One region of the Parabacteroides absconsus genome, then DNA from elsewhere that is predicted to be linked to it. Evidence: riboswitches for the same ligand, from Rfam matches in the RefSeq annotation. Region 1 holds a riboswitch; each other region holds the start of a gene.
The links. A riboswitch is a leader RNA that binds a small molecule or an ion and turns the genes downstream of it on or off. The one in region 1 is predicted to bind cobalamin.
Positions count from the first base shown of each region.

Region 2: another riboswitch for cobalamin. It lies ahead of cobJ (precorrin-3B C(17)-methyltransferase); the one in region 1 lies ahead of NEE14_RS07880 (sirohydrochlorin cobaltochelatase).
Region 3: another riboswitch for cobalamin. It lies ahead of NEE14_RS02030 (ABC transporter substrate-binding protein); the one in region 1 lies ahead of NEE14_RS07880 (sirohydrochlorin cobaltochelatase).

Region 1 covers NZ_CP146284.1:1,792,860-1,803,979, reverse strand. The annotation lists gene NEE14_RS07900 (IS1182 family transposase) at 1-634, shown strand, start outside; gene NEE14_RS07895 (cytochrome-c peroxidase) at 723-2,084, opposite strand; gene NEE14_RS07890 (PepSY domain-containing protein) at 2,176-3,636, opposite strand; gene NEE14_RS07885 (TonB-dependent receptor) at 3,648-6,029, opposite strand; gene NEE14_RS07880 (sirohydrochlorin cobaltochelatase) at 6,127-7,011, opposite strand; cobalamin riboswitch at 7,142-7,343, opposite strand; cobalamin riboswitch at 7,472-7,701, shown strand; gene NEE14_RS07875 (TonB-dependent receptor) at 7,754-9,937, shown strand; gene NEE14_RS07870 (sirohydrochlorin cobaltochelatase) at 9,937-10,869, shown strand; gene NEE14_RS07865 (HU family DNA-binding protein) at 10,977-11,120, opposite strand, start outside.
Region 2 covers NZ_CP146284.1:284,230-295,349, forward strand. The annotation lists gene abc-f (ribosomal protection-like ABC-F family protein) at 1-93, shown strand, start outside; gene nagA (N-acetylglucosamine-6-phosphate deacetylase) at 361-1,527, shown strand; gene nagA (N-acetylglucosamine-6-phosphate deacetylase) at 1,573-2,733, shown strand; gene NEE14_RS01145 (GtrA family protein) at 3,354-3,887, shown strand; gene NEE14_RS01150 (SDR family NAD(P)-dependent oxidoreductase) at 3,899-4,627, shown strand; gene NEE14_RS01155 (GtrA family protein) at 4,637-5,026, opposite strand; cobalamin riboswitch at 5,087-5,294, shown strand; gene cobJ (precorrin-3B C(17)-methyltransferase) at 5,348-6,784, shown strand; gene cbiE (precorrin-6y C5,15-methyltransferase (decarboxylating) subunit CbiE) at 6,781-7,980, shown strand; gene cobM (precorrin-4 C(11)-methyltransferase) at 7,984-9,810, shown strand; gene cbiD (cobalt-precorrin-5B (C(1))-methyltransferase CbiD) at 9,818-11,120, shown strand, end outside.
Region 3 covers NZ_CP146284.1:465,768-476,887, reverse strand. The annotation lists gene mtgA (monofunctional biosynthetic peptidoglycan transglycosylase) at 1-378, opposite strand, end outside; gene NEE14_RS02040 (ABC transporter ATP-binding protein) at 437-1,450, opposite strand; gene NEE14_RS02035 (iron ABC transporter permease) at 1,443-2,480, opposite strand; gene NEE14_RS02030 (ABC transporter substrate-binding protein) at 2,485-3,660, opposite strand; cobalamin riboswitch at 3,719-3,924, opposite strand; gene cobI (precorrin-2 C(20)-methyltransferase) at 4,002-4,703, shown strand; gene carB (carbamoyl-phosphate synthase (glutamine-hydrolyzing) large subunit) at 4,792-8,013, opposite strand; gene carA (glutamine-hydrolyzing carbamoyl-phosphate synthase small subunit) at 8,052-9,149, opposite strand; gene NEE14_RS02010 (amidophosphoribosyltransferase) at 9,166-11,049, opposite strand.

The DNA of each region.
Region 1 (11,120 bases):
TTACCACTTTATGTCGGAAAACGGGATGGAAGCATACGTCAAATACAATTATTTCCACATGGAGCAGCGGCCAAGATTTAAACCGAATCCTTTTAAAGCCGAAAACTTTTTCTACAATGAAGAACAGGATTACTGTGTCTGTCCAATGGGACAAAAGATGCAGAGGGCAGGCACCAGGCATACGAAAACCGAATCCGGATATGTAGTCGAATATGCCAGGTATAGGGCTGTCAGATGCGAAGGATGTCCGTTAAGATGTCTGTGTTTTAAAGCTAAAGGAAACAGGACGATAGAACTGAATCACCGACTCTGGATATACAAACAGAAAGCCCGGGAACTTCTCTGTTCCGAAGAAGGGCTGAAACACAGAGGGCAAAGGTGCATAGAACCGGAAGCTGTATTTGGACAGATAAAATTCAACATGAACTACAAGCGCTTCCGTCATTTTGGAAAGGACAAGGTTCTCATGGACTTTTCCTTCCTGGCCATCGCCTTCAATATAAAAAAGATGTGTACCAAGATGAATAAAGAGGGTATAAATTGGCCAATTAAACACCTTTACGGCCTTATTACCGCTCATTTAAGCTATTGGGAACAAAATAATCGAGATTATCTTCAGAATATCGCTGCCTGAAAAAGTTAACTACGCTCTTATCGTTGATAAAGAAAAGAGGGTGAATCGCGTATTACGACACACCCTCATGTTTTATACTATGAATTGCTTATTGCAATGTCTTTCCGTTATATTCGCCAGTCAGAGAATGCAGGAAGGCTACGATCTTGGTCATGTCGGCATCCGATATGGCTGTACCAATCTGGAATTCGTGCATGATACGTACAGCATCTTCTACTGTCTTGACTGAACCGTCGTGCATGTACGGGTAAGTAATCATGACGTTACGCAAGGTCGGTGTCTTGAACTTGTGCAGGTCAGTTTCCTTCTTAGTGACAGAATAACGTCCGTTATCACCATCAGTCAGACCGGTACCACGGTAATCGAAGTAACTGTTCTTGATACCCATGTAATCGTAAGACTGTCCGCCGATGTTCATACCTACGTGGCAGGTTGCACATTTGTGGCTCTTAAACAAGTCATAACCTTCGATTTCTTCGGCAGACAAGGCTGATTTATCTCCTCGCAGATACTTATCGAAACGAGAAGGAGTCAGTAATGTCTTTTCGAATTCAGCAATGGCTTCTGTGATGTTTGACTGGCTGAAACCGTCCGGATATACCGCTGTGAATGCTTTGGTAAATTCTTTATCTTCGGCCAGAACAGCGCAGATGTCGTCAAACGACTTGTGTCCCATCTCTACCGGATTCAATGGAGGACCAGCAGCCTGTTCTTTCAGGTCGGCAGCACGGCCATCCCAGAACTGGGCGAAGTTGAGGGCTGCATTATAAACCGTAGGAGCATTGACACCACCTAATTGTCCGTTAATACCTTCTGAGTATTGCTTCCGGTCTACACCACCTGTTTCCAGTCCGTGACAAGACGCGCAGGAAATGGTGTTGTCAGCAGAAAGACGCGTGTCATTGTATAAGGCACATCCCAAAGCGACCTTGGCAGAGTCGACCGGAATGGATTCCATCAACGGTTGCAAAGGTTCGTTCGCGAACTCTTCTGCTACCGTAGGAGATTGATAATGAGCTTTACGCTCCTTTGCTGCCCATGCCAGAATCACGGCCTTTTCGTCTTTGTCAAGACTTGTTCCCCAGTGATTAGGCATGTACGAGAACTTGGCAGGAGGCATGGAACCACTCATTGCCGTGTTCTCCAGTTTTGCTAAATCGACTTCCGATACTGGCTTGCCGTTATCCAAAGCATCCAGCATATCTGTAAAGTCTACATACCGCGTTCCTTCTACCATATCGGCTTTCACGACTGAACCGATAACGGGGAAATTACCGTAGAATGGAAGAGGAGCATTTGCCGAATGGCAGTCCATACAGCCATTCTCTCGCAAGATGGAAGCCACTTGTTTGGCTTCATCGCCGGCATATTTTTTATATTCTGTCGTAGAACAACTGACAGTGAGTCCTGCCAGTAATGCCAGGCTTACAGGGAGAAATACTTTCTTCATGCTTTCCTTTGTTTAAAATAGTTAATAATAAACTCTCTTTTATCGTCAGCAAAGATACGAGTATATTCAGAATTCTGTATAACCGATGTCTTTATTTCCATCGTCTGGACTTAATTTTTCTTCGGAGATACTGGATGGCAAGCCAGAATCCGGACAGAGAAACAAATGTTCCCCCTAACATCAGTATCCACATGATCAGATACCACAGTCGCGGATGAGTGGTCAGTTCGGGTATCTGCAGGCTGTGCAATGCCGGATATGCCCAGTGCTGCCATCGGGCAGGACGATTCACATACCGGAATTCTCCGCTGTATGGATGAATGTAATAACAGCTGGCATCCGCATCATCTATCTGTACTTTCCAGACGGGCAGGGCCAGTTTCCGCTTACGGGAAACATAATATGTATCCTGTTCATTCAACCATTCGATTTTCAGGTTGGCCTCTTTCCCGTGGATGGACTGTAATACGTCTCGGATATCTTCGGGTGTGAGGTTTAAAGGCTTCAGGGAATCGGTACAACGCGCATCCCAGGTCATAGGTCCGCTGTCAGTCTGAGCGTGGTAGAGCGGAATCAGGCCGAAGTGAGTCCATTCCAATTGCCGGAGCTGATGCGGATGGCATTGGATGATTTTCCGGTAATCGAGCGGATAGTTTCCCGGATACATTTGCTTCAGTTGCTGAGACGGATTAAAGTCAAGCCGGGAGCGGATGCCGAAGTCTTCTACGTTGGCCAATGACATCATCCCGCTGAAACAGAACGTCAGCACAAACAGACCGAAAACAGCACCTGCCAGGTGATGCCATTTGTACCAGAACTTCTTGTAGGGCGAAAGCCTGTGCTGATGGCGTGCTCTCCGGAAATCCCGGATTCCGAGATACAAGCCTGTCAGACAGAAAATACAGCCGATGCCGGAAAGTGTGACGACCACGGTTATCCACCGGTCGATATCCTGCCGGAGAGTAGTGAAGTAAATCCAGTGAGGAATCGCTCCCAACCACGCCCAGCAGCGTTCTTCCCGACTGGTATATTGTAAGATTTCGGCCGTCTTCGACGAAATATATAATTGGTGCCTGTCTTTATCGGCAAAGTAATATTTATAGATCGGGAAATGCTGCCTGAGTGCTCCAAAAGGAATCCATTGCTCCAAGGTGTAAAGTGTATCAATCCGTTCGACCGGAGATGAATTCCAGCTCGCTGCCACCTGCCTGATGGAAGAAGCATCGATATGGGTTCTTTCTGAAAAGTCGGTGGTCAGTTCATGTGATCCGTTGTCTGTCCGGATTTGGAAAACCTGTTGCCCTAAACTCTGACAAAGCGAAATATGCCGGATCTCTTCGTTGGCCGGAAGCCGTTTCTGTACTTCGTCCCAGGCCGGAAGAGAATCAGCTTTCAGATAATCCATTCGGCTCCATCGGTCAGCCTGTTTTACCCGGGGAAAGGTATGATAAATCATGACCAGTCCGGAGAGAAACCACATGCAGAAAAGGATACTGAGCAAGGTGCCCAGTATCCGGTGTGTTGTCAAGATAAATGAATGTAGTTTATGCATGCGTCATTTATTTAGAGCGTATACGAAAGAGCTACCTGGAAGTTACGGGGCATGCTGGGAACAAGCTGGTTTCCTAACGCCTGGTTGTAATAGCTCTTGTTGAACAGGTTATTGACATTGACAGTCAGATGAACATGGTTGTTGACGGTATATGACGCTCCCATATCGGTTATCCAATACGGATCGAACCAGGTACTGTTCGCTGTATTCCGATAGACTTTCCCTGTATAGCTGCTGCTGATGTGGAACTCCAGGTTCTTCAGCCAGCCTTTGGGAATAGTATAACTGCCATAGGCATAAAATGTCTGGTTCGGCACGTTCGCCTGCCAGTTCCCTTCCTGGCTGTTCAGTTTGTCTTTCGCCGCCTGTGCGTCAGAACCGTAAATGGCTTGGGCCAGTTCCGGGTCTTTCACTTCCTTCATCTTCCGTATCTTCGAATCATTGAATCCATAACCCAGGGTGAATGCCAAGGTTGGCAAAGGAGTCACGGTCACATCGAAGTCAAATCCTTTAGAGTCTTGTACGCCGACCTGTCCGATGACAGTCAGCTTCTTCGTCTGTCCGTCTACCTCTGTCTGATAGCTGTTTGTCAGCGTAGCGGTACTGTTCATCTTCCGGATGTAGAAGAGGCTGGCATTGGCCTGGAGGAAACGGTTGAGGTCATATTTGATCCCGACTTCCGCCTGATATCCGTTTTCCGGTTTGAATACTTCTTCGTTGCGAGTGGGGTTAAAGCGTTCTCCATTCGCGTCGACATAGATCACATTGTCCCTGTAGAAGGTACGGATCGGTTTGAAGAAAGACGCAAAAGACGCATATAAAGAGGTATTCGGATGAGGCAGATAGACGGCTCCGAAACGGTAGGTGAGCGCCTTGTTGCGTACCCGGTTGAAAGACCCGTGGTTTTCGTATTCACGTTTGCCGGTCGGCGTTGTAGCCTCGGCCGACAGATATCGGTAGAAATCTCCCCGGAGGGCAGCCAGAATCTTCCATTGATTATTCAGTTCGATCATGTCCTGCAGATAGATGCTGTTGGCATAATGATGTGTAACCGTAGCTTCCGAAAAGCGGCTGACCATATATCCCATGCTGTGCGGGTCGTACACCGAAACATGCGAATACAGTCCGGGACCTTGCACATCTTCTCCTAAATTATAGCCCGAATAACTTGTCCGGTTGAGGGCAACGAACGAATACCCGCCCATGTAATTGTGTTTGACTTCGCCTGTATAGAAATGTCCGTTTAATTCCAAGGAGTTACTGACGGTCTTGGCTATGTGGGAAAAGCGCAGCGGGAAGGAGAGATATACGGTGTCGAGGCAGATATATTTCTTTTCGGTCGGACTTTTCCAGTAATAATGGTTATAGATCGGCTCGTCACTTTCCAGATAATCGAGTTCTTCTGTACCGAAATAATTGATGTCGTCACTGGTAAAAGACAGACGGTCTACCAGCTTCATGCTTTCGGAAAATTGATGTGTATATTGTCCGGAGATATTCCAGCTGTAGTTTCTCATGAAATCCGATTCGTTGTTGTAACGGGCTGTCTTGTCCAGTCCGGGCAACATATCGTTTTTATGCAGATAGAGCTGGTTGTCGGATGTGTTGTAAATGTCTTGCGTCATGATGTCGGGCAAACCAATTTCCGTTCCATAGTAATCCCGATTGAAACCCGTACGGATATCGATAAAATCGTTAGACGTTAATTGGGCATTCAGGGCAAGATAACCGGAGAAGCGCCTGTTCCCATTGTTGCGCCATCCTGTCTGGTCGGCATAATTGACATTGGCATAGTAATTGACAGGCCCTAATAACTTGCCACCTACACCTAAAGTCGCTTCCTTGTTCTCGAAGCTGCCGTAGGCAACCCGAGCATTGAGTGTCTGCCGTTCAGTCGGTGCTTTACGGACGATATTCAAGATACCGCCAACAGCCGAATGGCCATATAAGACAGAGGCCGGTCCTTTCAGTAATTCAATGGATTCGACGGCCGAAAGATCCGGAACAGGATATGAATTGTTGATGGCAGAGCGTTCGTCTCGTACTCCGTCGATCATCAGTACGGCATGATCGAAACCACGTACAGAGATTTGTTGGAAAGCTCCGTAGGAAGTCTGTATCCGGATTCCCGGCATGAAGCGGACAGCGTCCTGGATGTTTCTGATTCCTCGGATTTCCAAACTCTTCGACTCGATTCCATTGACAGAAAGCGGCAGATATTTCATGGGAACATCGAGCTTGGTAATCTGAGGTCGTGCTTTTCTGGCTGTCTGAATGACTACTTCCTGCAAATTATAAGTTGTGTCGGCTGCAGGTGAAACCGTTTTTTTCTCCTGGGCATGAATGCCACATGTCAAGCTTACGAGAGGTAAGATAATCCATGTTTTTTTCATATAAAATGTTTTTTGAATAAGACATACTTCTCCTTACCCGGAAGAAAATGAGTCTCTTCCGGGCAGAAAAAGTGTATAAAAATTGTTGGATGATTTGTTATTCTTTGTCGGCAGCGTATGCCTTCTTTTTATCGGAGATGTCGATAAGTATGTGTTGGGTCATGAACCGGGCATGGTCAATGAAGATATCTTGGATTTCAGGGTTTTGTCCTAATCCTTCCATCAAGACGCTTACCTGATATCCAGCTGATTCCAGGTCTTGCCGGATGTCACCGGCTATGTCGTTCTTGGCATGATCGCCGGCCACGAACATGAATGGTAAGAGCTGGATCTGCTTGATTTTCTTTTGTTCTTTGATTTTTCTGACGGCATCATCCAAAGTCGGATAGCCTTCAACGGTGGCGACAACGAAATCCGGGTGTCCTTCGGCTTCCAGCATATAATCAAGCATTGCATACTGTGCTGTTGCCGGTGTATAAGTTCCGTGACCGACAAGTACGGTCATGGTTTTATCCTTTCCTTTTTGTGACAGGATGGAGATGACTTGCCGGTAATCTTCTGGAGTGTACAGCAGAGGTGTACCCAAGCGGATTTCCTTAAACAGGTCTTTCATGACGTCGATGTCTTTGCGGAGTGATTCCATTTCGATTCCGTCGATGATGTTGGTCGACTGAATCAGGATGTGAGTAAATCCGTCAGCCTTCAGTTGGGCTAATGCTTCTACCGGATTCTTCTTGTAAACCCCTCGTTTTGCCAGGCGGTTCATGACAATACGTGAAGTGTACGCTTCGCGGAACTCAAGGTCAGGGAAAGCTTCTTGTGCTTTCTGATTGATGGCATCGATGGTCAATGCCCGGGTATCGTCGTGCGTAGTCCCGAAATGAACGAGCAGCAAGGCTGCCTTATCGCCTGCCTGCATGGTTTCAAACAGGTTCGATGGGACGTAGTTGCCTTCCGTATGGGCATAAGCCTGATGCAGCATTCCGGAGGCCGCAGTTACGCACACGATGAATAGTCTTTTAAGATTCATCATATCCAAGGGTGTTTTAAATGTAAAATATATCTCAACATTCGTTATAAGTTTATTCAATTCCCGGAATAAACATTCCATATTAATCGAATTTGTTCAGGCAGGTTTCCTGACTTCACCTTAAGAAGAAAAGCCTTCCCATCTTGAAAGATAGTGGCACGGAGTGTGTATTCTTCTCATTTGCAGGTGTTACAGTAGCGGGTACTGCTCCGGATTCACACCGGATTCCCTTTTCAAGTCCACACCGAAAGGTTGTGAATCTCACCTCAACGCTGCAAAGATAAATTTAATTTTGGAAATACTATCTGTTTTCTGAAAAAATTATCTCTTTCTGCAAGCAGTTGTTGTATATAGGAAAATACTTCTTCTTTTTTAAAGTTACAAAATGATAGTTTATTTCAAATTAAAGATGTACCTTCGCCGCCGTATTGGTGATATTATTCTCGATCCCAGAGATAATATAAAAGGGAATCCGGTGTGAATCCGGAACAGTTCCCGCTACTGTAAATTCCCTGCTCCATTGAGCAGCAGCTATAGGAAATCACCGCTTTGCCACTGTTGCCGGATCGTCATGGTCAGGCTGACGGGAAGGTTCTTTCCTTAGGAACAAGTCAGGAAACCTGCCAATATGTTTTAGTGAGAATGAACGCTCTTTCGGGAGGTAAAGAGTATTAGTACACAAACATTTTTATTCATGGAAACAAAAAAGATGTTGGCAACCTTGCTGATTGCAGGTTGCGCACAAAGTGTTTTCGCACAAGACCGTGTGATAACAGGCCGAGTAATTGATGCAGAAACGGGGCGCCCGGTATCGGGTGCCAATATCCGGGTTTCAGAAAGCTTGACAGGATGTACAACGAATAATGAAGGGTATTTCCAGTTGAGCCTGCCTGATAATGCTGACCGGATTCGTATTTCGCATCTGGCATATGAACCGGAGTCGTATAATGTAACACATACGGACCAGAACATTGAGATTCGCCTGATCGAAAAGTATGTGAACATTAATCCGGTGGTAGTTACCGGTACCGGTACTCACCGGAGAATGGATAACTCGCCCATACCGGTACAGGTGTATTCGGCCAAGGACCTGCGGACTGCCAACGTAACGAATGTGCAGGAAGCTATGACAAAACTCAACCCAAGTATTTCGTTCATGACCAACGGTATGGGAACAACCATGAGCATGAACGGTTTGACCGAGCGTTACATCCTGGTCTTGGAGAACGGAAAACGCCTGGCCGGCGATGATACTTATGCGCGTATCGATATGGCAAATGTCAAACGTATTGAAGTCTTGAGCGGTGCGGCTTCAGCGTTGTATGGAAGTGATGCAATTGCCGGTGTTATTAATATCATCACCGATGATGCCCAGAATAAGGCCAACATAACCAGTAATACGCGTTATGGCAGCAAGAACCAGTTTACTCAGTCGGTAAATGCGGATTTCCAGACCGGAAAATTCGGTTCGTTTACTTCTTATCAGCGTCAGCAGTCGGATGGCTGGCAGCTGAATCCGTATACGGAGGGAAAAGATGGCAATTTAGTGGAAACAAACAAGCAGGCTTCGACGGCTTTTCATTCGAATACGATCAGCCAGCGTTTTACCTTCGATCCGACCGACCGTCTTTCATTCTATCTGAGAGGAAATATTTATACGCATAAAACGGATCGTCCTATGCCGATGGGCGACAATACCACCAATTATGACATACGGCACGAAACATTTACCTATGGAGCGGGTGCACAGTATATGATCAATAAGAAATCGTATCTGAATGCGGATTATTTTTCCGATAACCATAGTACTTATAAAGATTTTTTCACCGGAGATAATCAGGGAACCAACGAGATGACCAAACGTATTCATCATCATAACCTGAATGTGAAGGGAATCTTTCAGTTGGGCCAGTACAACAAGCTTTCTGGCGGTTTCGAGTTTATTCGTGAGCTGCTGAGCAGCCAGACGGATAATATTGCCGGAAAAGGAGTATCAACAATGGCCTTTTATGCCCAGGATGAAGTGAACTTCAGCAAGCATTTTCAAGGAGTTGTCGGACTGAGGTATATTTATCATCAGAATTTCCACAGTTATGCAACTCCCAATGTGGCTTTGCTTTATAAAGTAGGCGGCTTTAATTTTCGGGGTTCGTATGCCTCGGGTTTCCGTTCGCCCAGTTTGGCTGAACTGTACACTTTCTCTGAATCCAAGCGGACTTCGCGGCTGACCATCGGTAATGTGAATCTGAAACCGGAAAAGAGTGATAACCTGACGCTGAGTGCGGAATATACAAACCGTAACTTCTCGATATCAGCTTCCGGATTTTACAACCACATCCGCGATATGATCAATTACCGTGAATTCAGTCAAGAAGAAACCAACCGCTATAATCAGGAAAACGGAACAGATTTTGCCAGTGTCCAGATCCGTGACAACATCCAGAATGCGACGATCAAAGGCTTCAATGTCCGTTTTGATGCTTATATCGGTGCCGGATTCTCGATGAACGGTGGCTATACGTTTGTAGATGCGAAAGATAACACCAACGACAGGCCGGTTGACAAGAGTGTAAAACATAGTGGCGTGGTGGCTGCTCTATGGAATCATACCTGGAATAAATATACCTTGAATGTGAATTTCAACGGGCGTATCCAGGGAGAACGCTTCTCTCAGAGTTATGGATATGCGCCGAAATTCTCTCTCTGGAACCTGAATACGACGCATCGGTTTGTGTTGAAGGATTTTATTCTTGAACCGGGCGTAGGCGTGGAGAACTTATTTAATTATGTGGATGACCGGCCTTATAATTCCAACTATGCGACTTTGACGCCGGGACGTACCTATTACGTCAGTTTGCTGGTGAAATTCAATAAGTGATGTACCGACGGGATTTTCTGAAAATAGTCATGGTTCTGTTGGCTTGCCTTGGTTGGGAGCATCCGCTCCAGGCCAAGGTCGGGCGTGAGTTCGTCGCTTCGGATATCCGTGAGACGATGCAGAAAGGCGATAAGCTGGCTATTCTGATGGTCCATTTCGGGAGCGCTTATCCGGAAACCCGCGAAGCCCTCGAACGGATGAATGATCAGGTACGTCAGGCATTTCCGCAAGTCGAAGTCCGACAGGCTTACAGTGCCCGCAGTATTGTCAACCGTGTACGCCGCCAAGGCATCTGGATCGAGCATACGACGGATGCTTTGATCACCCTGAAGAAAGAAGGCTATACGCATGTGGTGGTGCAGCCATCAATTGTGATAGAAGGCGTGGAGATGGAAGCCCTGCGCCGCGATGTGGAGCTCCGGAAAGGACTGTTTAAGGAAATCCGTATCGGCAACCCGCTGCTGTATGATGATGCCGACTATGAGGCTGTGATAAAAGCCCTGACCGGAAGTGCTGTGGCTTCTCATGCCGGTGCCAAGTTGTTGATTGCTAACGGAACCTATCATGCCAGTAATTCGGCTTATGCCAAATTGGGCTATATGTTGCAGGTGTCCGGACATAAAGACTATTTCGTCGGGACTCGCGAAGGCTTCCCGACTTTAGAGACAGTCATTGGTCAGCTCAAGGCAGGTAAATATAAACAAGTGACGTTACTGCCTTTTATGTTTGTCTTGATCAAATCCAACGAAAACCGTGTCTCTGCCTCGTGGCGGGAAGGTTTGGAAAAAGCCGGCTTCAAAGTCGGCCTGGAGGCCAAAGGATTGAGCGACTATGAAGCCATTCGCTGCCTGTTGGTCGAACACATTCAGTTTGCCTTGGCTTACAAGCGTATCACGGTCGCCGAACGGAAAGAAATGTTCGGCAGGTTTTAGTCATTAGATGTGGATTATTAAATAAAAAAACAAGTTGGCATTCGGCTTTTGTACCTGTACCAACTTGTTTTTATTTTGCCAGATCCCTTTAAGTAAGGTTTAGGGTTCTACTCTGCCGGTTTCAATTCAATACGTTCAAATTTAGGACTGGCACTCATGGTTCTCAACCGACTACCAGGCGTGAAGATAATCTTCCCTTTCTTGAACAACGACGTATTAAAATCTTCGGCATTGGCTACACCAGAACTACC
Region 2 (11,120 bases), 1.5 Mb from region 1:
ACGCAATATGCCGATTTGAAAAAATCTCTTTCTGAAACGATGGATCAATGGACAGAGCAGACAATGGCTCTTGAAGAAATGCAAAAAGCCTGATTGAGGAGAAATAGTCAGTTCTATAATTAAAACTATAGGGAATCGGAAATGGAATTCGTTAAAATCATTTTCGATTCCCTATAGTTTTATTTTTATGTATTGTATATCCGAAATGTATCATAACTATAAACAAAAATAAGAGGTGTTTGAAAAAATATATGTGTCTTTTGTGTTATTTTTAAGGAAACAGATATAGAGTACGGATGTTTTTTATAATTTTGTATGATTTTGTAGGAATAACACACAAAACTAAAAATATAATATGCTATGTTGACGCAAATTATAAATGGTAAAATCCTTACCCCACAGGGCTGGCTAAAAGACGGCTCTGTGTTAATGCAGGATAATAAGATTCTGGAAGTGACAAATTGCGATCTGGCAATTGTAGGCGCCAAATTGATTGATGCAAAAGGCATGTATATAGTTCCGGGTGGAGTGGAAATACATGTACATGGTGGTGGCGGTCGTGACTTTATGGAAGGTTCTGAAGATGCCTTTCGTGCTGCTGTTCACGCACATATGGTGCATGGAACTACTTCTATATTTCCAACGCTGTCTTCTTCTACCATTCCAATGATTCGTGCTGCAGCTGCAACAACCGAGAAGTTGATGGCGGAACCGGATAGTCCGGTATTAGGTTTGCATTTGGAAGGGCATTATTTTAATCTGAAAATGGCCGGAGGTCAGATGCCTGAAAATATTAAAAATCCGGATCCTGAAGAATATATCCCATTGCTTGAAGAAACACATTGTATTAAGCGTTGGGATGCTGCTCCGGAGCTTCCGGGAGCTATGCAGTTCGGAAAATATATTACCTCGAAAGGTGTTTTGGCTGCTGTAGGTCATACGCAGGCCGAATACGAAGACATCCGTACTGCTTATGAAGTCGGTTATTCTCATGCAACCCATTTCTATAATGCAATGCCGGGTTTCCATAAACGGAGAGAATATAAATATGAGGGTACTGTTGAAAGTATCTATTTGATTGATGACATGACTGTTGAAGTTGTTGCTGATGGTATTCATGTGCCGCCAACTATTCTTCGTCTGGTTTATAAGATAAAAGGAGTTGAACGAACTTGTCTGATTACGGATGCTTTGGCTTGTGCAGCCAGTGATAGTCAAGTAGCTTTTGATCCGCGTGTTATCATTGAGGATGGGGTTTGTAAATTGGCTGACCGTTCTGCTTTGGCAGGTAGTATAGCAACGATGGACCGTTTAATCCGTACGATGGTTCAAAAAGCTGATATACCTTTGGCTGATGCTGTACGGATGGCTTCTGAAACACCAGCCCGCATTATGGGTGTTTATGATCGCAAGGGCTCATTGCAGCGTGGAAAGGATGCTGATATCATGGTACTTGACAAGGATTTGAATGTTCGGGCTGTCTGGGCAATGGGTAAATTAGTAGACGGAACCAATAAGTTGTTCTAATCTCGATGTGAAAAACGGCAAGAGGCTAATTAAAAACGAAAAGTTATGTTGACACAAATTATAAATGGGAGGATTTTAACTCCGCAAGGTTGGTTGGAAGATGGTTCTGTCTTAATTTCTGATGGAAAAATCTTAGAAGTAACCAATAGTGATCTGGCAGTTATAGGAGCCAAGGTAATAGATGCAAAGGGAATGTATATAGTACCAGGTTTTGTTGCCATGCATGTACATGGTGGCGGTGGCCATGACTTTAAAGATGGTACTGAAGAAGCTTTTCAGGCAGCGGTCAGTGCTCATTTAAAGCATGGTGCAACATCTGTTATTCCAACGCTTTCAGCTTCATCTGCAGATGAAATTCGTCGGGCAGGTGCTGTCTGCGAAAGTATGATGGCACAGCATGGTGCGGTTCAGGGTTTACATTTGGAAGGCCCTTACTTGAACCGTAAAATGGCGGGAGCTTTATTTGCAGATTCTGTGAAAGATTTAGATAAGGATGAATATCGCTCCATATTAGACGATGTCAAATGTATCAAACGATGGGATATAAGTCCGGAGCTGGAAGGCGCCATGGATTTTGCTCAATATGTAAAATCTAAAGGTTTACTGCTGGCTGTCACACATACGGAAGCTGAATATGATTTAATCAAAGCGGCTTATGAAGCTGGCTTTACCCATGCTGCTCACTTCTATAATGCGATGCCGGGATTTCATAAGCGTCGTGAATATAAATACGAGGGGACAGTCGAAAGTGTATATTTAATGGATAACATGACAGTCGAAGTGATTGCCGATGGCATGCATCTTCCGTCTACAATCTTGCGACTTGTCTATAAGCTTAAGGGAGTTGAAAAGACTTGTCTTGTAACAGACGCTGTATCATATACTGCTTGTCCGAATCCACAGGTGGATCCTCGCTTCGTTATTGAAGATGGTGTCTGCAAATTGGCTGATCATTCTTCTTTGGCAGGTAGTCTGGCAACGATGGACGATTTAGTTCGGACGATGGTTCAGAAGGCTGATATTCCTTTAGCCGACGCAATACGCATGGCTTCAGAAACACCGGCTCGATTAATCGGAATTTCAGATAAAAAGGGATCATTGGCTCGTGGAAAGGATGCTGATATATTGGTTCTTGACCGGAAGTTGAGAGTCAGATGTGTATGGTCTATGGGCTATGAAGTTCCAGGTACCAATACATTGGCGTGAGATGTTTATTTGAAATACAATTTTAAGCAATCTTCGATGCCTGTTGAAGAATGACTTTGTAAAAAAGTGTATTCTTGTTTAAGAATGTATTGATTTTTGGATTGCATATTTATTACATATAAAAACTATGTTAAATTCATGGGAAAAAGATAGACTTTTATGTGCTGTATAACATAAAATCTCTATATTTGCACTGTGTTTTTCATGGTATTAGATTTAAGGTTAACAATGGAGATTGGTTGTCGTGAGACAACCTTTTTCTTTTTATAATGACTACTCAATAGTTATTTCTTGTGTTGTAATTTTTCCCCTTTATTTAGCTCCCTGTCAAAAGGTTTCTATATGATAAATAATGTTAATACGCATGTTTTTTATGACTATGGTTGTGCTATATAACATAAAATCCCTATATTTGCACCGTGTTTTTCATGGTATTAGATTTAAGGTTAACAATGGAAATTGGTTGTCGTGAGACAACCTTTTCTTTTATATGGAATACCGTTGTTTAGCTTTATAGAAGGAAATTCCGTGGTTACAATTAAATCTTTTCGTCATTTCTATCAGAAAATTGGGGAATAGGTTCTAATTTTACAGGATTTATTGACTTAAAAATAAATTTCATGTCTGATTGGATAAAAGGAGTAGTGAAGAAAATTTGCAAGAAAGATGGTTTCTTTACTTTTATGCGGGCTCAGTTTACATCCCAAATATCAAGTGCTACTGATTTTCTTGTTACCATAGTATTGGCCAAGCTGTTTGATATATATTATGTATTGGCTACAAGTATGGGATCTGTAGCAGGAGGAATTGTAAATTGTACGATTAATTATTATTGGACATTCAAGAGCAAAGAGTGTAAAAAGAAATATGTTCTTATCAAATATACATTGGTATGGATTGGCAGCATTTGTCTGAATACATGGGGTGTTTATTGGTTGACTGAATCCATCCAGCGCGTTCCCTGGGTACAAGAAACATTGGCTCATTTTTTTGATAATATATTTATTGTAAGCAAGGTGATTGTATCTTTATTGGTTGGTTGGTTTTGGAATTATAATTTGCATCGGACGTTTGTTTATAAGGACTGTAAAATCAGAAGACCTCTTCGAAAGAAAAAAAGCCTGATAGTAGATACTGAAATAGAAGAACTATAAAATCTATTCGCATGAAACGCATCATAATTGTTGGAGCAACATCTGGAATTGGTCGGGAGATCGCTTGTCTTTTTGCAAAAGAAGGTTGGGTTGTGGGTGTTGCAGGCCGCAGAATAAATAAGCTGATTGAACTTCAGAAGTTATATCCTGAACAAATTCATACTGAAATGATTGATGTTACCTTAGACTCAGCACCTCAAAATTTAAACCGGTTAATTGCTGCGTGTGGAGGAATGGATGTGTATTTTCATGTATCGGGAATTGGACAGCAAAATTATCATTTGGATCCAACGATCGAGTTAGCGACTCTGCAGACTAATGGAGATGGATTTGTCCGTATGATCACTGCGGCGTGGTCATATTTTCGTAACGAGGGAAAAGGGCATATAGCTGTAGTCAGTTCGATTGCTGGAACGAAAGGGTTAGGAGCTGCTCCAGCTTATTCTGCTACTAAATGCTTTCAAAATTGTTATGTGGATGCATTGGCCCAATTAGCCCATATGAATCATTTGTCAATTTATTTTACTGATATCCGTCCGGGCTTTGTTGCTACTGATTTACTGGCAGACGGAAAGAAGTATCCTTTATTGATGCGGAAAGAGAAAGTGGCAAAATTGATTATGAATGCTGTTGTCAAACGTAAGCGCCGAGTGATAATAGACTGGAAATATGTTGTTATAGTATTCTTTTGGCGTCTGATCCCTGAATTTATTTGGGAGCGACTTTCTATTCGAAATTAGATTGAACTTTTATGCTTGCCTGGAACGGAATGTTATCTTTTTATTCATAAGGAAGTTTACAAATCCATAAATGAAAAGTCCGATGAATTGAGATATGTATTCATTCCATTTTAATAATTCAACCATCCATAATAAAAAGACAAATTGGGATCCGTAAGCGCAGATAAAGGCTAATAAAAACAAAAGAGCCTGCTGGAAATAATTCCCTTTGCCAGAATGAAAAATCCAAAATTTACTCCAGAAAAAATTATTAAGCAATGCAGCTACATAGCCTGTCACATTGGATGCTATATAGTTGAAATGCAGTATATCCATCATCAGCCAAACTACTAAAGCGGTAATAAAAGCATTCAATGTGCCGATGATAATGAAACGAAATATTTGTTGAGAATTTTTCATCAATCCATAAATTTCACTGCAAATATAATCAAAAGATTAGCCTAACCCGAAAAATATCTATACATTTGTCGTTGTATTGGTGAAACAAAAGTGCTTTCAACTTTTGATTTGAAAAGGGAATCCGGTTAGAATCCGGAACAGTGCCCGCTACTGTGACATCTTGGACAAGAAAAGGACATAAGCCTCAATGCCACTGTTCCTGTAGGGAATGGGAAGGTTGTCTTTTTCAGATGAAGTCAGGAAACCTGCCAAACATTATGCGAACAACAGATGAGAATCCCGGGGTCAGGATGATTTTCTGGATGATAAAATAATAAGTCTATGATAGTAAGCAAAGGTAAGATCATTGTGGTGGGTATTGGTCCAGGTGATTTAGACGATATCACACCAGCCGTGTTGGCGGCCATTCGTGAGTCTGATATAATTATCGGATATAAATATTACTTTCAGTTTATTCAGCAAATACTTCGTCCTGACGTACTTTGTATAGACTCTGGCATGAAAAAGGAGCAAGAACGAGCCCAAGATGCTTTTCGTTATGCCTTGGAAGGACATGTTGTTTGTGTAATTAGTTCTGGGGATGCCGGAATTTATGGAATGACACCGTTAATTTATGAGATGCGGAAGCAGATGAATGCTGATATCGAAATTATTTCATTACCGGGCATCAGTGCTTTTCAGAAGGCAGCGTTTTTACTGGGGGCACCGATTGGACATGACTTTTGTGTGATATCATTGTCTGATTTAATGACTCCTTGGGAAATAATTGAAAAACGAATTCGGGCAGCCGCCATGGCCGATTTTGTGACGGCGGTTTATAATCCGAAAAGTCAAGGTCGTTACTGGCAGCTGTATCGTCTTAAGGAAATCTTTTTGCAAGAACGTAATGGTATGACACCAGTGGGCTATGTCCGTCAGGCTGGAAGACCAGAACAGAGTGTGCATACCTGTACTTTAGCAGAATTAGATCCTGAACAGATCGATATGTTTACAGTATTGCTGATAGGAAATTCTCAAAGCTTTTTTGATAATAATGAGGGTGTATCAAACCGAGCTATCATTACTCCGCGGGGATATTTCGGAGAGGAGAAAAATAAAGAGGAGAAATATGGCATCGGTCAGGATATCATGATCAGAAGCTTTCGGACAATAGAAAAAGAATTAAAACATCCGGAAATAGCATTAGGGAAAAAATGGGCTTTGCTGCATGCCATTCATACAACAGCCGATTTTGAAATGGAAGATATTCTTTATACAGATCCTGATGCTGTGGAAAATTTGTTTCATAAGTTTCAGAATGGAGAAATAAAAACGATAGTAACAGATGTGACGATGGCGGCTTCTGGCATCCGCAAAGGAGCTCTTCATCGGTTAGGTGTAGATGTAAGATGCTATCTGGGAGATGAAAGGACCGTTCAGTTGGCCAAAGAAAAAGGTATTACACGTACACAAGCCGGAATACGTCTGGCTGCAGAAGAATGTCCTGGCGCATTGTTCGTTTTTGGTAATGCACCAACGGCTTTAATGGAATTGTGCGATCTGATTCGGAAGCAGAAAGCGCATCCGGCTGGCGTGATTGCCGCTCCTGTCGGATTTGTACATGTGAAAGAGTCAAAGTATATGATAAAGCCTTTTGTTTCAATACCTAAAATAATAGTAGAAGGACGAAAAGGCGGTAGTAACTTGGCTGCAACTTTAGTTAATGCGATCCTTTGTTTTGATGATGCGGAACAATTAAAACCGGGTAGAGACGTATGAGCCATTTTTATGTCATAGGGATGAACGACAGTCCGAATCCGGATTTCTCTCCTGAAATATTGCGGATCATCCAGTCTCATCGGGTTTTTTCAGGAGGTGTCCGGCATCACGAAATTGTTCGTTCTTTATTACCTCAACAAGCGATCTGGATTGATATAAAAAGTCCGATAGATGAAGTGTTTTCCCAATATGAACAGGTTAAAGAAAGTATTGTGGTATTTGCGTCTGGAGATCCGTTGTTCTTCGGTTTTGCCAATACTATCAAACGCAAACTGCCTCATGCGGGAATATTTCTTTATCCGGCATTTAATTCGTTGCAAATGTTGGCGCATGCACTGTTAATCCCATACCACGATTTGCGTATTGTGTCATTGACTGGACGTCCTTGGCATGAATTTGACCATGCATTGATAGAACGTTCCACCAAGATCGGGATTCTGACAGACCATGTCCATACGCCGGCACAAATAGCCAGACGCATGCTGGAATATGGCTATTCTATGTATGTGATGTATGTAGGAATTAATTTGGGAAATCCTGAAAAACAGAGTATTCGGAAGTTCTCGCTTCAACAGGCGGCTGCTGAGTCTTTTCAAACACCGAATTGTGTAATTCTGGAGCAAAATGGAAAGAATATGTATCGTCCGTTTGGCATACCGGATACATGTTTCGAGTATTTGAACGGAAGGTCCCGGATGATTACTAAAATGCCTGTTCGTCTGCTCTCTTTAAGTCTGTTGGATTTGCATGAAAAGAAGAATTTTTGGGATATAGGTTTTTGTACGGGCTCTGTCTCTATAGAAGCTAAATTGCAATTTCCTCACTTGCATATTACTGCTTTTGAAGTCAGACAAGAAGGCAGAGAACTGATGGAGATCAATTCACATCGGATGGGAATACCTGGCATAGAAGCAATTATTGCAGATTTTATGACCTATGATGTGTCTGATTTAGCTTCTCCCGATGCTGTTTTTATTGGTGGTCACGGGGGAAAACTTCCAGAAATGCTTCAAAAGATTTCTTCTTGTCTCGCTGAAACAGGAACGGTCGTATTTAATTCTGTATCGGAAGATAGTCTGTCCTTGTTTAAAGCGTCATTGCCTGCAGCAGGTCTTGTATGCAAGGAAGAAATCCGGATCGCAGTAGATGAGTTTAATCCTATAACGATATGTAAAGCCGAACGAAGTAAAAATTGATACATGATGATAAAGAGAATAACAATTATAGTAGTTTCAGAAAAGGGCAGAGATTTGGCAGAAAAGATATCTTTTCATTATGAAGATGTAACAATATCTCGTTTGCCAGATTTGAAAAAGGCCTTTTATGATTCGGATGCGATAGTATTTATCGGAGCTCTTGGCATTTGTGTCAGAAGTATAGCTCCTTTGATTCAGGATAAACATACGGATCCTGCCATAGTATGTATTGATAGCACGGGAAAACAAGTTATCTCCGTTTTATCTGGTCATGTGGGTGGCGCCAATGAACTGACAGTCGCTCTTGCCCGTCTGTTGTCTGCTGAACCGGTAATTACAACGCAGAGTGACAATACCGGACTATGGGCATTGGATATTTTACCTGAAAGATATGGTTGGTCGCCGGTCTTGCTACATAAAGGCGAGAGTTCGCCAGTTGCTGCTGAGCATGTAAACAGGTTGATGAATCATGCTATTTCTCTTTTTGTGAATCAGAAACCTACTGCTCTTTTGTTGGAATGTTCAGCAGAAGGGTGTGATTTTTTGACTGAGACCAAGCCTTCACATGTAGATTTGTATACTGATGCAGCGTCCATTCCGGCAGATAAATATGAACTGATAATAGCCGTAACGCCTTGGATGCATACCTATCCTGCTTTATGCCTACAGTATATTCCAAAGGTTTTACATGTAGGAATGGGATGTAAACGGGAAATGGAGGCGGACGTTCAGCTGTTGAAGAATCAGATTTTTACATCTTTGCAGGAACATCATCTCTCTGCCCAGGCAATTTGTTCCTTGGATTCGGTTGATATTAAAGAAAATGAAAAGGCCTTGGTGTTATTGGCCGATTCTTTGCATATTCCTTTTAATACCTATTCTACTGCAGAGTTGAGTGGAATAAATGTGCCGAATCCTTCTGCCATCGTGGAGTCGAATATTGGGATTCCGAGCGTGAGTGAGGCTTCAGCAATCAAGGCAGCTGGTGGTGGAACCTTAATTTTGCCTAAACAGATTTATCACGATGGAGATATTCAGTTTACTTGGGCTGTCGCTTTGGATAATGGAACAGCAAGGCGGGAAGGACATATTGAGATTGTAGGAGCTGGACCAGGTGATCCTGAGCTGGTTTCTGTCAGAGGTAAGCACTTTCTTCAACAAGCCGATTTAATTCTATATGCAGGAAGTCTGGTTCCTAAAGAATTAACTTATTATGCTAAACCGGGTGCCGTGGTCCGCAGTTCGGCTGATATGAATTTAGAGGAACAGTTTGCCCTTATGAAATCGTTTTATGAGAAAGGAAAGCTGGTTGTCCGGTTGCATACAGGTGATCCATGTCTTTATGGTGCTATTCAGGAACAGATGAATTATTTTGACCAGTATGGCATGGACTATCATATTACTCCGGGTATTTCGGCCTTTCAGGCTGCTGCCGCCGAATTGAAGTCGGAGTTTACTGTGCCTGAGAAAGTTCAGACAATTATTCTGACCCGTGGTGAAGGACGTACGCCGGTTCCTGAAAAAGAACAGTTGCATAAACTGGCAGCAAGTCAAAGTACGATGTGCATCTATTTAAGCGCCTCAATCGCAGATAAAGTCGAACAGGAGTTGTTACAGCATTATGCTCCAGAAACACCTGTTGCCGTATGCTATAAATTAACCTGGAAAGAACAGCGGATTTTCCGGGGTGAATTAAAGAACTTAGCACAGGTAGTGCGTGAAAATCATCTGACACTGACTACTTTACTTGTAGTAGGAGAGGCTATCGGGCATCGTGAAGGGCTGTCTCGTTTATATGCAGATGAATTTAAGCATTTATTCAGAAAATAAAAGTTGTATGATACTTGTTTTGGGCGGAACAACAGAAGGGCGAATTGTGGCCCGCATCCTGGAAGAGGCGGGCAAGCCATTTCTGTACTCCACGAAAGGTGGAGGGCAGGAAATGGAGCTGGTTCATGGGAAGCGTATTTGTGGGGCAATGGACGAGAAGGTTATGACTGAATGTTGTTCCAATGAACATATCGGACTGATTATTGATGCTGCCCATCCTTTTGCTGTTCAGTTGCATCAGACTGTTGCCGGTGTTGCTGCCCAGCTCGGATTACCGGTTATCCGTTATGAACGGAAATATCCACCCCGGAATCCGGATTTTATCTGGTGTGATGATTATGTGGATGCCATGCAAAAGATGAGGCAGCATAAAGTATCCCGTTTATTGGCCTGGACAGGCGTGAATACGATTAGGCCATTAAAAGCGTTTTGGTCTGAACATGAGTCTTTCTTCCGGATTTTGGATCGGGAAGATTCCCGTCGGATTGCCATGGAGCAGGGTTTTCCGACAGATCATCTGCTTTTTTACCAGGAAGAATCAGATGAGGATATGATCCGGCAGATAGCTCCTGATGCAATTTTAACGAAAGAAAGTGGTACATCAGGTTTCTTTGAAGAAAAAACGCATGCGGCGGTTAAATATGGAATCCCGGTCTATGTGATTAAGCGTCCACAGCTTTCTCCTTTTTTCCTTTCTGTGGATGGTGAATTTGGTTTGCGCCGCGAGATTTATCGGCTGTTACCAGGTTTTTTTGATTTGCATTGCGGACTGACAACGGGTTCGTGCGCGACTGCTGCTGCGAAAGCTGCTTTGTATGGGATTTTATATAAGAAAGAGCTTTCTGATATGGAAATCCAGTTGCCTTCCGGCGAATCTGTCACTTTGCCTATTGCTTCTGTCGAAGAGGACAGTTCCGGCGTCACTTGTTCTGTGATTAAAGAATCTGGAGATGATCCGGATGTAACGAACGGGTGCGTGATAAGAGTACATGTTCAGGTGATTGAAGGTGACGGTGATAATGAGCCGGAGGTCTGTTTGAAGGCTGGTCCCGGTGTTGGGACCGTCACTTTGCCTGGTTTAGGACTTGAAGTGGGCGGACCTGCTATTAATCAGACACCAAGACGGATGATTGAGAGTGAACTGCGTCGTTTGGTAGCTTCTTCCGGAAGAAAGATTTCTTCAATGATTGTTACGGTATCGGTGGATCATGGGGAAGAATTAGCGAAAAGAACTTTTAATCCGAAATTGGGAATTGTTGGAGGCATTTCTATTATTGGTACTTCTGGTATAGTACGGCCTTTCTCATCTG
Region 3 (11,120 bases), 1.3 Mb from region 1:
ATAGGTTTTTCCCTGCCATAGAAAAACATTCTTGGCTGTCTGCTGGCTGATGGTGCTGGCTCCGCGCACCCGTTTTCCCTGTTCGGCTTCTTCACGAGCCTTCTGGATCTGCTTGAAATCAAATCCGGGATGTTCCATAAACAAATTATCTTCAGAAGCCACAACAGCCTGCGGCAACGTCTGCGCAATCTTTTCAATCGGGACCCATTCATGTTCCAGCTTCAGGTTTTTACCGGCCTTGGCCTGTTCAACCAGACGAATGACCATCAGTGGTGTCAGATAAACCGGCACAAAACGATAGAGTACGACAGCCAGTATAGACGAGATGAAAAAGAAAAGTATCAGATTCCGTAAGTATATCAGCACACGTTTCATCATTCGTATTATCCTATTTTGTTTTTCATGCAAACTTATGCATTTTTCCTGAAAAAAGGAATCAGATTTCAGGCAAACTTAACTCTCGTACAGCCTGCAACAGGGTTTCGATCGTTTCATAACACACGGCTTCTTCTGCATGAAGGATAAATGACTCTGAGCCAACCTCAATAAACGGAGCAACAGCCGATGCCGGATTATCCACCCGAATACCACAACGCTGCAAGGCTTTCCTCAGCATCAAATAACGAACGCCTTCGCCCCGGATGCCGATCCGGTACTTATATTGCATCTGTATCCGGTAAAGGCCGCTGTCATCATCAAACACAACGCCCCGACCGGAAAAGAAAGATTTCAACCGGCCCGACAAAGCCAGATCTTCGGGTGTACCGACTGTAATTCCCTGTTTCCGCTCCATCAGCCAGATTTTGTCTGCTATCTCCAAAGCCAAGTCGAGGTCGTGTGTAGAAAGGAAAATGGTCTTTTCAGTCGTTTGTATCAGGCGATACAAGAGCTGCATGATTTCCACTTTACTCGGATAATCCAGGAAAGCGGTCGGTTCATCCAGAAAAATAATAGGAGTTTCCTGGGCAAGTGCCTTCGCTATCATGACTTTCTGCCGCTCACCGTCAGACAATGTATGTACCATACGCGAGGCAAGCACTTCAATACCGACGAGGCGAATGGAACGATCTACCACTTCCCAGTCATTCTGACTTAACCGTCCCCAAAAACCCGTATAAGGACTCCGTCCCATTCCTACCAGATCCCGGACCGTCATATTCCGGATTTCACACCGTTCGGTCAGCACGACACTGATAATCCGGCTCAATTGCCGGTCTGTATACGATTCGACTTCACGCCCGAGCAGCCATATATGTCCGCCCAACTTCGGCTGAAAGGCAGAAAGCGTACGGAGCAATGTCGATTTTCCTACACCATTCTCGCCCAACAGACACGTCAGTTCGCCGCTTCGGATAGTAGCCTGAATATGCGAAGCTACTTCTTTCGTATGATGTTTCTTGATGGAATAGCCAATTGACAAATCATCCAGTCGGATCGTTTCTTTATTCATTCCAGTCATTTTTACGTTTATTAAACAAGACGGAAGCCACGACAGGCGCGCCCACCAATGCCGTTACCGAATTAACCGGTAAAGCCCCTTCAAAACCAGGCATGCGGGCCAGCAGATTACAGATTAAAGCCAAAGCTGCACCTAATAATAAGGTTGCAGGCATCAAAGTCCGATGATCGGACGTTTGAAACATGGCTCTTGCCAAATGAGGAACCGCCAATCCTAAGAAGATAATCGGACCACAATAAGCTGTTACAATAGCAGTCAACACACCGGCCGAAACAATTACCAACAGGCGGGCCCGCTTGATATTCAGTCCTAAGTTACGGGCATAGCCGTCGCCCAGCAGCATCAGGTTTAATGTCTTGATAAGCAAGAAAGACAAAGGAAGCAGAATGGCCATCAAGGTAACAAACAACATCATCTGATTACCAGACACACGCGAGAAACTACCTAATCCCCAGATTACATACGCCCGGATATCTTCTTCCACACTGAAGAATTTCAAGACACCTATCACCGCATTCGATACATAACCGATCATGACACCAATAATCAGCAGGGTGACGTTTCCCTTTACTTTCTGCGAGACATAAACAATCAGCGCCATGACCGACAAGGAACCAATAATAGCGGCAACCGACAAAGCAATCTCTCCCATTACGCCCAATCGGCTCAACGCCACGCCGCCCAAGCTTCCGCTCAACAGAATGACAAAAGCAACGCCCATGCTGGCACCGGAACTGATTCCCAACACCGAAGGTCCTGCCAACGGATTACGGAACACGGTTTGCATCTGCAATCCACTGACAGCCAAACCCGCGCCCGCAGCCAGCGCAGTCAAAGCCTGTGGTAAACGGGATTTCCAGACAATGTTCTGCCAAGAGACAGGTTCGTTTCCTGTACCTGTCAGAATATTCCAGATAGATTGTGCAGGAATAGCAACCGAGCCCAACAATAAATTCAGCAGCAGCAGCACAAGGATCAGCAACAGGATCAACAACATCCGGTAAGTATGAGTATAGCGCATGCCCTTATTCCTTTAATAGTTTATAAAAGACAGGCTTGTGATCCGGCAATAACTCCGGATGAAAGATATGCAGCAGATCCGCCAAGATGACTTCCGGAGCCGTCGGCATTTCCTCATAAAAAGGAGTTGTCTTCATGTTACAGTAAATGATTCCATGTTCACGGAATGCCTTGAAATCGGCATAACGTGCATCCTGTTCCTTTAATGCCTCATACGAAAATTCTCCCGGATAACTATTGACAATACGCCAGTAATCAGCATTGTCTGCCTGATTATAGACCGTCTCGAAATCGAGGGTCACACCGCCCGAACGCTCATCATCTTTCAGGAAATAATCAGCGCCGGCATCTTTAAACAGCTGGGCCAGGAAACTCTTTCCACCAACCGCATACCAGTTTCCACCTCTCAATTCACCACTGAAAACAACCGGACGGCGTTTCACCTTGCCATCTGCAGTCAAAGCTTTCAACTCATTATAGCGCTGTTCGATAGTCTGGAAACAGGCATTGGCTTCCTTTTCCATTCCGCACAACAAACCGACGAACTTAATCCATTCGGCCTGTCCCAGCGGAGTCATTTCCTTATATCCCAAATGAGGAACCAGCGGAATTCCTACATCCTTCAGGGCTTCATAGCCGCCACGTTTAAACGGAGATATCAGAATCAGGTCCGGATTCATGCTCATAACGGCTTCGTTATTGAAATTCCCTTCAATGCCGATCTTTACCGTTTTTCCACTTTTCAGCTGCTGATTCATCGTTTCATTAAACAAGTGGCGCGTACTGGTAATTCCTGTCACCCGTTCGGTTTCTCCCAACTTGATAAAATTAGAAAGCTGTAAGGAAGTCATGCAAATCACACTTCTCACCGGTATTTCCAACTTTTCATATCCTTCCGGAATTGATGTTGACTGATCGCCCCGACGCACCAAAGCATAATGATATTCACCCGCACTTTCTGATTGCGGATCATGAATATCCACTAAGGCAGCCTTTCCTTCATAACGGATTTCAAACCCTTCAGCATATTCCGGTACAATTTTCTCAGTAAAAACCGCTTCCGTTGCTACATCTGCATCCGATCCGTTAGCCTGTTCGTTCGTCGGACGAGAAGTACAACCCGCCATTACGGCAAGAAGCAACACAGCTTCTGCTATTCGCTTTAGATTCATAACTGTCATTTTATCTACCAATTCTGCTCTCTCTTTCCATAACCACGCAGAAAGTAAAGCCATCTAAGTTATATCTTGTAACCAGGCAGGTCTTCTGACTTTGTCTTGTTCGAAGTTCCTTCCCGAATAGTTATCTATCCAGTGGAACAGAGGTTACTCCGAATCCTGTAAAGACTTACAGCAGCGTGGACTGTCCGGGACTTTCACCCGGTTCCCTTTTCATCCGTTCCTTGCTTCACGAAGGAAACAGACACCTGTTACTTGGCACAAAAGTAATAAAAAACTCGACCGATACTTGCGAATAAAGCGTAAAATAAAGATTTTTGCATTTCTATTCAACATTAGTAAATATGAACAGAACAATTACATTTGTTTCTTTGGGTCCGGGTGAACCCGAATTAATCACCGTAAAAGGATTGAAAACCTTACAACAGGCAGATCAAATCTTCTGTCCGGCAACTCTGACACCTTCGGGAAAGCAAGTGTCAAGAGCGGCCAATATCCTGAAAGCTTTAGAAATAGAAGAACACAAGATTCGCCCGTTTGTATTGCCCATGAGCAAAGACAGGCAAAAAGCTATCGAAGCCTATGACCAGCTTCTGGTTGACGCTGCCGGCTCACTTCGTGAAGGGAAAAAGGTGGTTATCGTAGCGGAAGGCGACGCCGGATTCTATACTTCTATCCAATACATATATCATCAACTGGAGAAAGAACATATTGAAGTAAGACGTGTACCGGGAATTCCGGCTTTTATTGCCGCCGGAGCAACTGGAGGATTACACATTGTCAAGCAGGAAGAACGCCTGATGGTAATTCCGGGAACCGCAACAGCCGACGAACTGGCTCAATTCATCCGACAAGGATACAACTTAGTAATCATGAAACTGTCGGCTTGCATCGAGGCTGTCCATGAATGTATCCGCCGGCATCCGGAAACACATTTCCACTACTTCGAAAACGTAGGAACCGAGAAAGAGAAATATATTTCCGATCCTGAAATAATAGCACAGACAAACTTCCCCTATTTCTCGTTATTGATCATTCAGGCATGACAATAAACAAATAGAGCCGCTGAAAGCCAGGCGAACCTGATGCTTTCAGCGGCTTATCTTTCAAATCCAGTCTATACAACTTGATTTATCAATATTCTTGCCAGCTCTTGATCTGAATATCATCCAGACTCAATGTACAGAATGCATTAATAAATGCACTCGCCAAACGAGCATTCGTAATCAACGGAATATTCAAATCGATGGCCGCACGACGAATCTTATATCCATTGTCCAACTCACCGGCAGAAAGATCTCTTGGTATATTCACTACCATATCAATCTTCTTCTCATGCAACAATCTCAAAGCCTGAGGTTCTTTTCCGGTTTCACTTGGCCAATATACCAATGTACTTGGAATGCCATTTTCAGTAAAGAAGCGGTGTGTACCACCCGTTGCATACAAATTATAACCTTTCTGAGCCAACAGACGTGCAGCATCCAGCATAGCTACTTTCTGTTTAGCAGTACCGGTTGATAACAGAATGTTCTTTTCCGGAATACGTTGTCCGACAGAAAGCATACTCTTCAGAATTGCTTCCGAAACATCATCACCGATACAACCAACTTCACCCGTAGAAGCCATATCTACACCCAAGACAGGATCTGCCTTCTGCAAACGGTTGAATGAGAACTGAGAGGCCTTAATACCTACATAGTCCAAATCAAACTCGTTCTTGTTCGGCTTTTCCACCGGCAGACCTAACATAACCCGAGTAGCCAGTTCGATGAAGTTAATCTTCAATACCTTGCTGACAAACGGGAAACTACGAGAAGCACGCAGGTTACATTCAATTACCTTGATTTCATTTCCTTTCGCCAGGTATTGAATATTGAACGGTCCTGAGATATTTAATTCTTTAGCAATCTGCTTACTGATCTTCTTAATACGACGAACTGTTTCCACATACAGTTTCTGCGCCGGGAACTGAATGGTAGCATCACCGGAATGGACACCAGCAAATTCGATATGCTCACTGATGGCATACATGATGATTTCTCCGTTTTGTGCAACAGCATCCATTTCCACTTCCTTGCACTGCTCAATGAACTGGCTGACTACAACCGGATGCTTCTTCGAAACATTAGCGGCCAGTTCCAGGAAGCGAACCAATTCATCCTGGTTGGAACATACATTCATGGCAGCACCACTCAGCACATAACTCGGACGAACCAGAACCGGGAAACCTACTTCTTCTACGAACTGGTTAATATCATCCATGGATGAAAGTTCTTTCCAGCGAGGCTGATCAACACCGATGCGGTCAAGCATAGCTGAGAACTTCTCACGGTCTTCTGCATTATCAATGCTTTGAGCTGAAGTTCCTAAAATATGAACATGCTGTGCATCCAGACGCATTGCCAGGTTATTCGGAATCTGTCCACCCGTTGATACAATCACACCGTGCGGATTCTCCAGTTCCAGGATATCCATTACACGTTCGAATGTCAGTTCATCAAAATACAGGCGGTCGCACATATCATAATCCGTAGAAACCGTTTCCGGATTATAATTGATCATTACCGAACGCCAGCCTTCTTTACGAATCGTATTCAAAGCCTGAACGCCGCACCAGTCAAATTCAACCGAACTACCGATTCGATAAGCACCCGAACCCAATACAACAATCGAACGACCGTCGCCTAAATAATGAACATCATTCTCTGTACCATTATAAGTCAGATACAGATAATTGGTCTGAGCAGGATATTCAGCTGCCAATGTATCAATCTGTTTAACAACCGGAACAATACCACGATATTTACGATCCTGACGGACTTGTAAAGTTGCTTTGTCGGTATCTTCCATTTTCTCCTTCAACAAAGCACGGGCGATCTGGAAATCAGAAAAGCCCTGCATCTTGGCCTTGCGCAGTAAATCGTCTGAAACTTCCTGTATCTTACTGAATGCTTCCAGTTCATTGGCAGTCTGGATGATTCGATATAATTTCTGCAAGAACCATTTATCAATCTTAGTCAGATCATGGATCTGATCGATCGTATAACCGGCACGGAAAGCCTTACTGATAACGAAGATACGACGATCGGTCGGCTCTCTCAAGGCCTTATCAATATCTGGAATAACCAGTTCCTTATTTTCTACAAAGCCGTGCATGCCCTGACCAATCATACGGAGACCTTTCTGGATAGCTTCCTCAAAGGTTCGTCCGATAGCCATGACTTCACCAACCGACTTCATGCTTGAGCCTAATTCTCGTGCTACACCATGGAATTTACCCAAGTCCCAACGCGGAATCTTACATACTACATAGTCAAGTGCCGGTTCAAAGAAAGCGCTGGTTGTCTTCGTTACTGAGTTTTTCAAGTCGAACAAACCGTATCCCAAGCCTAACTTAGCAGCCACGAAAGCCAACGGATAACCGGTTGCCTTTGAAGCCAGAGCAGATGAACGGCTCAATCGGGCATTTACTTCAATAACCCGGTAATCTTCACTATCCGGATCGTAAGCATATTGTACATTACATTCACCTACAATACCTATATGACGAATAATGCGGATGGCCAGTTCACGCAGTTTATGATAATCCGTATTGGATAATGTCTGAGAAGGAGCAATCACGATACTTTCTCCGGTATGGATTCCCAGCGGGTCGAAGTTCTCCATGTTACAAACCGTGATACAGTTATCATAACGGTCACGTACTACTTCATATTCTACTTCTTTCCAACCTTTCAGACTCTTTTCCACCAACACCTGAGGTGAGAATGAAAAGGCTTTTTCAGCCAGCACATTCAGTTCTTCTTCATTATCACAGAAACCCGAACCAAGTCCTCCTAAAGCATATGCAGCACGGATAATAACCGGATATCCTAATTCGGCTGCTGCCCGACGTGCGTCTTCAATATTTTCAACGGCTTCACTCTTGATGGTCTTAACACCAATCTCATCCAAACGATGTACAAACAGTTCGCGGTCTTCTGTATCCATAATAGCCTGTACCGGCGTACCCAAAACACGCACTGCATATTTCTCCAATACACCACTCTGATACAAAGCGACACCACAGTTCAAAGCTGTCTGACCACCAAAAGCCAGTAAAATACCGTCCGGGCGTTCTTTCTCAATTACCTTCTCTACAAAATAAGGAGTAACAGGCAAGAAATAAACCGTATCAGCAACTCCCTCAGAAGTCTGTACTGTAGCAATATTCGGATTGATCAAAACCGTTTTAATACCTTCTTCTTTAATAGCTTTTAATGCCTGGCTTCCGGAATAATCAAATTCTCCTGCTTCACCAATCTTCAGAGCTCCTGAACCTAAAATAAGGACTTTATTTATATTATCTTTCATAAACGACTCTTCATGCAAAAATTAGTACTGATTATTCTTTATAACATACCGACAAATTTATCAAAGATCAACGCTTCTGTATCAGTCGGTCCACTACAAGCTTCCGGGTGAAACTGAGAAGAGAAGAATGGCTTCGTCTTATGTCGGATTCCTTCATTTGTTCCATCGTTCATATTGATGAACAAAGGTTCCCAATCTTCACCCAACGTATTGTTATCAACGGCATATCCATGATTCTGAGAAGTAATAAAACACTGGTTGGTTCCAACCATCCGTACAGGCTGGTTGTGACTCCGGTGACCATACTTCAGCTTATAAATTGAAGCTCCGCCGGCTTTTGCCAATAACTGGTTACCCATACAGATACCACAGATTGGTTTATCACCAGCTATAGCCTTACGAATATTCTGCACAGCAGCATCGCACGTATCTGGATCACCCGGGCCATTGCTGATAAATACACCATCATATTCCAATTGGGTAAAATCATAGTCCCAGGGAACACGTACGACCGTTACTCCACGCTTCAACAAACAACGGATAATGTTATGCTTTACACCACAATCGACCAGAATTACACGTTTTTTCCCTTCTCCGGCACCGTATGTAATGACTTCTTTGCAGGAAACTTCATCTACATAATTAACCGCTCCATAAATTCCAAAATCATGCAAATACTTAGCCACATCCTTCACGTCTTCCATCACGATGCGTCCCATCATCACACCATGCTCACGCAATTTCTTCGTCAACGCCCGTGTATCTATTCCATAGATTCCCGGAATATTTTCCTCCTTCAACCAGTCGCCCAAACTACATACTGCATTCCAGTGGCTGTATTCATGACTGTAATCACTAACGATAATAGCATCTGCATGAATACGTTCACTTTCCATAAATTCAGACAAACCGTCGGGACGGAAAGTCCGAGGTGGAACACCATAGTTACCAACCAACGGATATGTCAAGACCATCAATTGTCCTGCATACGAAGGATCAGTCAAACTTTCAGGATAGCCTGTCATGGCTGTATTAAACACGACCTCACCACTCACCGGCTTTTCAGCACCAAACGAAAAGCCATGAAATACAGTTCCGTCATCCAGGATTAAAGTTGCAGTTCTATCTTTTTGCATATAACATTAAGTATGTTTATTTTACTAAATATTCTTCTTCCATATAATGAATAAAGGCCAGGTTTACCATCCGCGTACCGCCCGGTGTCGGATAATCGCCCGAGAAGTACCAGTCGCCCGGATGATTCGGACAAGATGCATGCAATCCGTCGATTGACTGATAAACGATCTGCACCTGAGCTTTTGTTCCGGCCGGAGTCAGCAGATCGACAATCTTAGAAGAAATCTCATCATCCGTAAACGGTGCATAGATTTCTTTCACGTAGTTGACAGCCGACTGTGATTCCCTCTCCTGTTTCTTCGCTTTCTGGTAAGCTTCCATCAGAATGTTTTCCATGCCTCGTTCTTCCAACAAAGCCACAGCTGCCTTAAAGGCAATGAACTCGTTCATACGAGACATATCAATTCCATAATAATCCGGATAACGGACCTGAGGTGAAGAAGAAACAATCACAATCTTCTTCGGATGCAGACGATCCAGAATACTGATGATACTTTGTTTCAACGTGGTTCCACGCACAATACTATCATCAATGACAACCAGATTATCTTCGAACGGAACGATACTTCCGTATGTGATATCATACACATGGGCTGCCAGATCGTTTCGGCTATTTCCTTCGGCAATAAAGGTACGTAACTTAATATCCTTAATAGCGACCTTCTCTGTACGAACCCGCTTGGAAAGGATCTGTTCCAACTCTTCTTCCTGGAATAAATGGCGTTTGTCAGCAATCCATTTCTTCTTGATTCTGTTCAGATAATTATTCAGTTCTTCCAGCATGCCATAGTAAGCAACCTCTGCCGTATTTGGAATGAATGAAAATACAGTGTGATCCAAATCATTATCTACTGCTTTCAAGACATCGGGAACCAACGTTTCACCTAACTTCTTTCTTTCTTTATATATATCAATGTCACTTCCGCGTGAGAAATAAATCCGCTCGAACGAACATGCACTGTTTTTCTTCGGCTCAACAATTTGTTCCACGCGAAGCTTACCTGCCTTGCTGACAAAAATGGCTTCTCCCCGATTCACTTCCTTGATATCCCAAGCATGCACATTCATCACGGTCTGAATAACCGGACGTTCAGATGCTACGACAACAATTTCATCGTCTGCATAATAAAATGCCGGACGAATGCCCCAAGGATCGCGTACAGTAAACATTTCACCGCTACCGGTAATGCCACAAATTACAAAACCTCCATCCCAAGTAGGAACACAACGCTTCAAGACATCTCCCAGATCGATGCGGGCCTCTATGGCATGAGTAATATCCATTCCTCTTAACCCTTCGGCTTCACATTGCTGATACAGATGTTCCACTACCCGGTCAAGCCGGTGGCCTACCTGTTCAAGCATGATATATGTATCCGCAAACTTACGAGGATGCTGTCCGATTGCTGTAATATCTTCAAATATCTTATCAACATTCGTCAGATTGAAGTTTCCACAAAGAGCCAAATTCTTAGCACGCCAGTTATTGCGGCGTAAAAAAGGATGGACATAAGAGAGTCCGGATTTCCCGGTTGTACTGTAACGGAGGTGACCCATATAAAGTTCTCCGGCAAAAGGTAGATTGTTTTTGGCAAAAATAGGGTCGTTCAACTGGGTTGGTGTTAAGTCCCGAAAATGTTCGTGGACGGCAGAAAAAATCTCGGTAATGGCCCCTGTTCCCAAGGCCCGTTCGCGAAACATATATTCTTCTCCTGCCTTTGCTTCTAGCTTGACACAAGCTAACCCGGCGCCTTCCTGACCACGGTTATGCTGCTTTTCCATCAACAAGTATAACTTGTTAAGACCATACATCCAGGTCCCGTATTTCTGATGATAATACTCTAATGGTTTGAGCAGTCGCACCATGGCTACGCCACATTCGTGCTTTAGTATTTCCATCTTATCTTATTAGGTTTCGTTTTCCCTGTGCAAAGATAATGATAATTTTATCACAAAGATAGTTTTTTCGA